DNA from 2 places in the Cellulosimicrobium sp. CpK407 genome. Region 2 is predicted to be linked to the other one. Evidence: riboswitches for the same ligand, from Rfam matches in the RefSeq annotation. Region 2 holds a riboswitch; the other holds the start of a gene.
The links. Region 2 has a riboswitch for ZMP and ZTP ahead of glyA (serine hydroxymethyltransferase). Riboswitches for the same ligand answer to the same signal wherever they lie in the genome.
Positions count from the first base shown of each region.

Region 1: another riboswitch for ZMP and ZTP. It lies ahead of purH (bifunctional phosphoribosylaminoimidazolecarboxamide formyltransferase/IMP cyclohydrolase); the one in region 2 lies ahead of glyA (serine hydroxymethyltransferase).

Region 1 covers NZ_JBGNYC010000061.1:21,687-24,911, reverse strand. Annotated here, with positions in the region: gene ABWU78_RS18910 (hypothetical protein) at 1-503, opposite strand, end outside; gene purN (phosphoribosylglycinamide formyltransferase) at 650-1,306, shown strand; ZMP/ZTP riboswitch at 1,333-1,421, shown strand; gene purH (bifunctional phosphoribosylaminoimidazolecarboxamide formyltransferase/IMP cyclohydrolase) at 1,481-3,130, shown strand; gene ABWU78_RS18895 (NAD(P)/FAD-dependent oxidoreductase) at 3,192-3,225, opposite strand, start outside.
Region 2 covers NZ_JBGNYC010000083.1:8,714-11,938, forward strand. Annotated here, with positions in the region: gene ABWU78_RS20570 (bifunctional methylenetetrahydrofolate dehydrogenase/methenyltetrahydrofolate cyclohydrolase) at 1-108, opposite strand, end outside; gene glyA (serine hydroxymethyltransferase) at 105-1,394, opposite strand; ZMP/ZTP riboswitch at 1,476-1,585, opposite strand; gene mmsB (multiple monosaccharide ABC transporter permease) at 1,668-2,840, opposite strand; gene mmsA (multiple monosaccharide ABC transporter ATP-binding protein) at 2,837-3,225, opposite strand, start outside.

The sequences.
Region 1 (3,225 bases), on a different contig from region 2:
CACTGCTGGTGCGCCAGCGCGACGTCCCACGTGACGAGCGTCGAGACCATCTGCAGCGCGAGCATCGCGGAGAGCCCGACGCCGATGCCCAGCGCCGGGACGAGCGCACCACGCACCCGTGCCCGCCACACCGCCACGAGCGCGCGGACGCCCACGACGATCGCCCCGAGCGCGAGCGCGAGGCTCACGGCCTGCCACGGGAACGGCATGGTGCTCACGACGATCACCGCGAGCAGGAGCAGGCCGAAGTGGAGCACGCGCCGCGTCGCCTGCCGCGCGAGCTCGGGGTCCGGCTCCGCGGGCTCGGGCGGTGCCGGAGGACGGCCGCCCCCGGGCGTCAGCGGGTCCGGCCGGCCGGGCGGGGGCGGTGGGAGGGGCGTGCCCGGGCCGGAGCCCGGTGGGACCGGAGCGCCCGGACGCGTGCCCTCCTCCGGCGGCTGCGGCGACTCCGGACGAGGGTGCTGCGGCGCGTCGGGACGGGGCGGTGCGTACGGGTTGCCCACGGGCAGCTCCTCGGTCGGTCGGGCGGCTCGCGGTACATTCTCCCATCGGAGACCGGGTGCCCGGGAGGGCGCCCTCCCTGTTCCGCCGAGCCCGACGCTCGAGCCACCTGAGCCGCCCCGAGCCACCCCGAACCCGCAGGAGCACCGTGCAGACGCCGTCCGGCCACCCCGTCGAGTCCACCTCCGCCGCCCGCGTCGTCGTCCTCGTCTCGGGCGCAGGCTCCAACCTCGCCGCGATCCTCGCCGCGCACGACGACGCCGCCTACGGGGCGCGCGTCGTGGGCGTCGTGTCGGACAAGGCCGACGCGGGCGGCCTCGACCTGGCCCGCGAGGCCGGGATCGCCGCCGTCGTCGTGGCCCCGGGCGACTTCGACGACCGGGCCGCGTGGAACGAGGCGGTCGCGCAGGCCGTCGACGTCTTCCGGCCGGACCTCGTGGTGCTCGCCGGGTTCATGCGCATCCTCGGTCCGGCATTCGTCGGGCGCTTCGCCGGCCGCACGATCAACACGCACCCGGCGCTCCTGCCGTCGTTCCCGGGCGCGCACGGCGTGCGGGACGCGCTCGCGTACGGCGTCCGCGTCACCGGGTGCACCGTCCACGTGGTCGACGACGGCGTGGACACCGGCCCGATCATCGCCCAGGTCGCCGTCCCGGTCGAGGACGGCGACGACGAGTCGTCGCTCCACGAGCGCATCAAGGTCGCGGAGCGCGCGCTCCTCGTCGAGACGGTCGGCCGCGCCGCGCGCGAGGGCCTGCGCGTCGAGGGCCGCCGGGCCGTCGTCGGGCGGTCGGCGGGCGCCTGAGCCGCCCGCGCGGCACCCGGTAGACTCGTCCCGGACGCGACTGGCGAGGGTGGGAACGACCACCGGGGAGCGGCCGGATCTACCTGCTGGAGCGTCGACCGCCTGGGCGCCTGGGTTCTGCCTCGCGTCGGCGTCCGTCGACGCGGCGACCGCGACCCAGAGGAGCCCCTCGTCATGTCCCACCCGGCCCCGCACGTGCCCTCCGCCCCCGACGTCCAGCTCGCCGACGACGCGCAGCGCCCCGTGCGGCGCGCGCTCCTGAGCGTCTACGACAAGACGGGCCTCGTCGAGCTCGCGACCGCGCTCCACGCGGCGGGCGTCGAGCTGGTCTCCACCGGCTCCACCGCGTCGACGATCGCCGCCGCGGGCGTGCCCGTGACGAAGGTCGAGGACCTCACCGGGTTCCCCGAGTGCCTCGAGGGCCGGGTCAAGACGCTCCACCCGCGCGTGCACGCCGGCATCCTCGCGGACTCGCGCAAGGCCGACCACCTCGCGCAGCTCGACGAGCTCGGCATCGCGCCGTTCGAGCTCGTCGTCGTCAACCTCTACCCGTTCGCCGCGACCGTCGCGTCCGGCGCCGGCCCCGACGAGGTCGTCGAGCAGATCGACATCGGCGGTCCCTCGATGGTCCGCGCGGCCGCGAAGAACCACCCGAGCGTCGCCGTCGTCGTGGACCCGGCCCGGTACGACGACGTCGTCGCCGCCGTGCAGGAGGGCGGCTTCACGTTCGCCCAGCGCAAGCGCCTCGCGGCGCAGGCGTTCGCGCACACCGCGCAGTACGACGTCGCCGTCGCGTCGTGGTTCGCGTCGTCGTACGCGCCCGACGACGTGGCCTTCCCCGCGTTCACGGGCGCCACCTGGGAGCGGGCCGACGTCCTGCGCTACGGCGAGAACCCGCACCAGCAGGCCGCGCTGTACACGCACTGGCGCGGCGGGCTCGCCACGGCGACCCAGCTGCAGGGCAAGGCGATGAGCTACAACAACTACGTGGACGCCGACGCCGCGCGCCGGGCCGCGTACGACCACTCCGGCCCGGCCGTCGCCGTCGTCAAGCACAACAACCCGTGCGGCGTCGCGACCGACGACGACATCGCGGCCGCCTACCGCAAGGCGCACGCCACCGACCCGGTCTCCGCGTACGGCGGCGTGGTGGCGGCGAACCGGGTGGTGACGACCGAGCTCGCGGAGGCGCTCAAGCCCGTGTTCACGGAGGTCGTCGTGGCACCGGGCTACGAGGACGGCGCGCTCGAGATCCTCGCGGCGAAGAAGAACCTGCGCGTCCTCGTGCTCCCGGAGGGCGCGCAGAGCGACCCCGTCGAGTTCCGTCCGATCTCGGGCGGTCTGCTCGTCCAGACGGTCGACCACATCGACGGCGTCGTGACCGCGGAGGACGGCACCGTCACCGGCGGCGACGACCCGCAGCACTGGACCCTCGTGACGGGCGAGGCCGCCGACGACGCGACCCTCGCGGACCTCGCGTTCGCGTGGCGCGCGATCCGCGCCGCCAAGTCCAACGCGATCCTCCTCGCGCGCGACGGGGCCGCCGTCGGGGTCGGGATGGGGCAGGTCAACCGCGTCGACTCGTGCCGTCTCGCGGTCGAGCGCGCCAACACCCTCGCCGACGGCGAGGAGCGTGCGCGTGGCGCCGTCGCGGCGTCCGACGCGTTCTTCCCCTTCGCCGACGGCCTCCAGATCCTGCTCGACGCGGGCGTCCGCGCGGTCGTCGCCCCGGGCGGGTCGATCCGCGACGCCGAGGTGATCGAGGCGGCGCGCGCCGCGGGCGTGACGATGTACTTCACGGGCACGCGCCACTTCGCGCACTGACACGGCCCTGCTCGACGGCCCCGCCGGTCTCCGGACCGGCGGGGCCGCCGCGCGCCGGGCGTCAGACCAGGGCGTCGCGGAGGCGCCGGGTCGGG
Region 2 (3,225 bases):
GCCCAGGCCGGGCACGACGCCCTTCCCGGCGAGGACCGCGAGGCGGTCCTTGAGCTCGGCCTTGATGGTCGCGGCGGTCGCCTTGCCGTCGAGGATCTGCGCGGTCACTGGTGGAGGCCCGGGTACAGCGGGAAGTCGGCCGTGAGCTTCTGCACGCGGGCGCGCAGCGCGTCGGCGTCGGTCGCGGCGCCCTCGCGCAGCGCGGTCGCGATGATCTCGGCGACCTCGGTGAACTCGGCGTCGCCGAAGCCGCGGGTCGCGAGCGCGGGCGTGCCGATGCGCAGGCCGGACGTGACGCGCGGGGGGCGCGGGTCGAACGGCACGGCGTTGCGGTTCACGGTGATGCCGACCTCGTGCAGGAGGTCCTCGGCCTGCTGGCCGTCGAGCGCGGAGTGGCGCAGGTCGACGAGCACGAGGTGGACGTCGGTGCCGCCCGTGAGGACGGAGACGCCGGCCTGGGCCACGTCGGCCTGGGCGAGGCGGTCGGCGATGATGCTCGCGCCGCGCAGCGTGCGCTCCTGGCGGTCGCGGAAGTCGTCCGAGCCCGCGATCTTGAAGGAGACGGCCTTGGCGGCGACGACGTGCATGAGCGGGCCGCCCTGCTGGCCCGGGAAGACGGCGGAGTCGATCTTCTTGGCGTACTCCTCCTTGCTCAGGATGAAGCCGGAGCGGGGGCCGCCGATCGTCTTGTGCACCGTGGAGGAGACGACGTCCGCGTAGGGCACCGGGGACGGGTGCAGGCCCGCGGCGACGAGGCCCGCGAAGTGCGCCATGTCCACCCAGAGCTTCGCGCCGACCTCGTCCGCGATCTCGCGGAACGCGGCGAAGTCGAGGTGGCGCGGGTAGGCGGACCAGCCGCCGATGATGACGTCGGGGCGCGTCTCGAGGGCCTGCTTGCGCACCTCGTCCATCTCGACGCGGTACGACTGCGGGTCCACGCCGTACGCCGCGACGTCGTACAGCTTGCCGGAGAAGTTGATCTTCATGCCGTGCGTGAGGTGGCCGCCGTGCGCCAGCTCGAGGCCGAGGATCTTGTCGCCCTTGTTGATGAGCGCGTGGAGCACGGCCGCGTTCGCCGTGGCGCCCGAGTGCGGCTGGACGTTGGCGTGCTCGGCGCCGAACAGCTCCTTGGCGCGCGCGATCGCGAGGTTCTCCGCGATGTCGACCTGCTCGCAGCCGCCGTAGTAGCGGCGGCCCGGGTAGCCCTCGGCGTACTTGTTGGTGAGCACGGAGCCCTGCGCCTGCAGGACGGCGCGCGGGACGAAGTTCTCGGACGCGATCATCTCGAGGGTGTCGCGCTGGCGCGCGAGCTCCCCGTCGAGGACGGCCGCGATCTCGGGGTCGAGCTCGGCGAGCGGGGTGTCGAGGACGTTGTCGGCTGGCTGGGCGCTCATGGCGTCTCCTCCGCGGGTGCTTGGCAGTGTGTCGTCGGTGGTCACGTTCCCGGCTCGCCGGGTACGCCCCACCAGGGGGTGACCCGGGGCCCAGGCGAACGACCCGTCGTCTGCACAGCGTGTCGCTCCCCGGTGGTGATCCACCCTGCCCGGGCGAGTTCCACCGGGCGGCGCCAGTCGCGACGCGTCGATCCTAACCCACGTGCCGGCCGGCCGAGGGGGACGACGGCGCGCCGTCGGGCACGACACCCGACGACGCGCCGCCCGTCCCCGTCAGCGCAGGGACGCCCGGCGCTTGCTCACGAGGTCGAACGCGACCGCCGCGAGCAGCACCAGGCCCTTGATCGCCTGCTGCCACGCCGCGTCGACCGCCATGATCGACAGGCCCATGTTGAGCACGCCCATGATGAGTGCGCCGATCATGGCCCCCGAGATGCGGCCGATCCCGCCCGTCACGGCGGTGCCGCCGATGAAGCACGCCGCGATGGCGTCGAGCTCGTAGTTGACGCCCGCCGCCGCCACGCCTGCCCCGGCGCGGGAGGTCGTGATGACGGCGGCGACCGCCGCGAGCACGCCCATGTTGACGAAGATGCCGAAGTCGACCCGGCGCGCGCTGACCCCCGACAGGACGGCCGCGTGCCGGTTCCCGCCGATCGCGTAGACGTGCCGCCCGAACACGCTGCGGTTCAGGACGAACGAGTAGGCGATGATGAGCGCCCCCACGATGAGCAGCACGATCGGCGTGCCACCCGCGCTCAGGGCGAGCCAGTACGTGACCACGCCGATGAGCAGGGCCGCGACGACGATCTTGACGACGAACGCCGCCATCGGCTCGACCGACAGCCCGTGCTTGCGGAGCGACGTCCGCGAGCGCCACTGCGCGACCGCGAACGCGAGGATGCCGAGCACGCCGATGCCGAGCGTGACGACGTCGAGGTCACCGACGAAGCCGAACCAGTTGGGCACGGAGCCGTTGCTGATCTCCTTGAACCCCTCGGGCAGGCCGGCGACCGTGGTCCCGACGAGGACGATCGCGAGGCCGCGGAAGACGAGCATGCCGGCGAGGGTGACGATGAACGCCGGGATCCCGACGTACGCGACCCAGAAGCCCTGCCAGACGCCGACGAGCGCACCGACGACGAGCGACAGCGCGACCGCGACCAGCCACGGCAGGTCCCACTGGGTCATCATGATCGCGCACAGACCGCCGACGAACGCCACGACCGACCCGACGGACAGGTCGATGTGGCCGGCCACGATCACCATGACCATGCCGATGGCGAGCACCATGACGTAGGCGTTCTGCTGCACGAGGCTCGCGACGTTGTTCGGGTAGAGCAGGCGCCCGTCGGTGAGCACCTGGAAGAGCAGGACGATGACGAGCAGCGCCGCGACGATGCCGTACTGGCGGACGTTGCGGCCGAGGTACTCCCTGACGGCGTTCATCGGTCGATGACTCCCTTGTCCATGGTCATGTAGTGCATGAGGGTCTCCTGGGTCGCCTCGGCGCGGGAGACCTCGCCCGTGATCCGCCCCTGGCTCATCGCGTAGATGCGGTCGCAGATCCCGAGGAGCTCGGGCAGCTCGGAGGAGATCACGAGGACGGCCTTGCCCGCGTCGGCGAGCGCGTTGACGATCGAGTAGATCTCGTACTTCGCCCCGACGTCGATGCCGCGCGTGGGCTCGTCGAGGATGAGCACGTCGGGGTCCGCGAAGACCCACTTGCCGAGCACGACCTTCTGCTGGTTGCCGCCCGAGAGCTTGCCCGCGAGCGACTCGACCGTGGGCGCCTTGATCCGGAAGTCGCGGCGGTAGCGCTCCGCGACCGTCG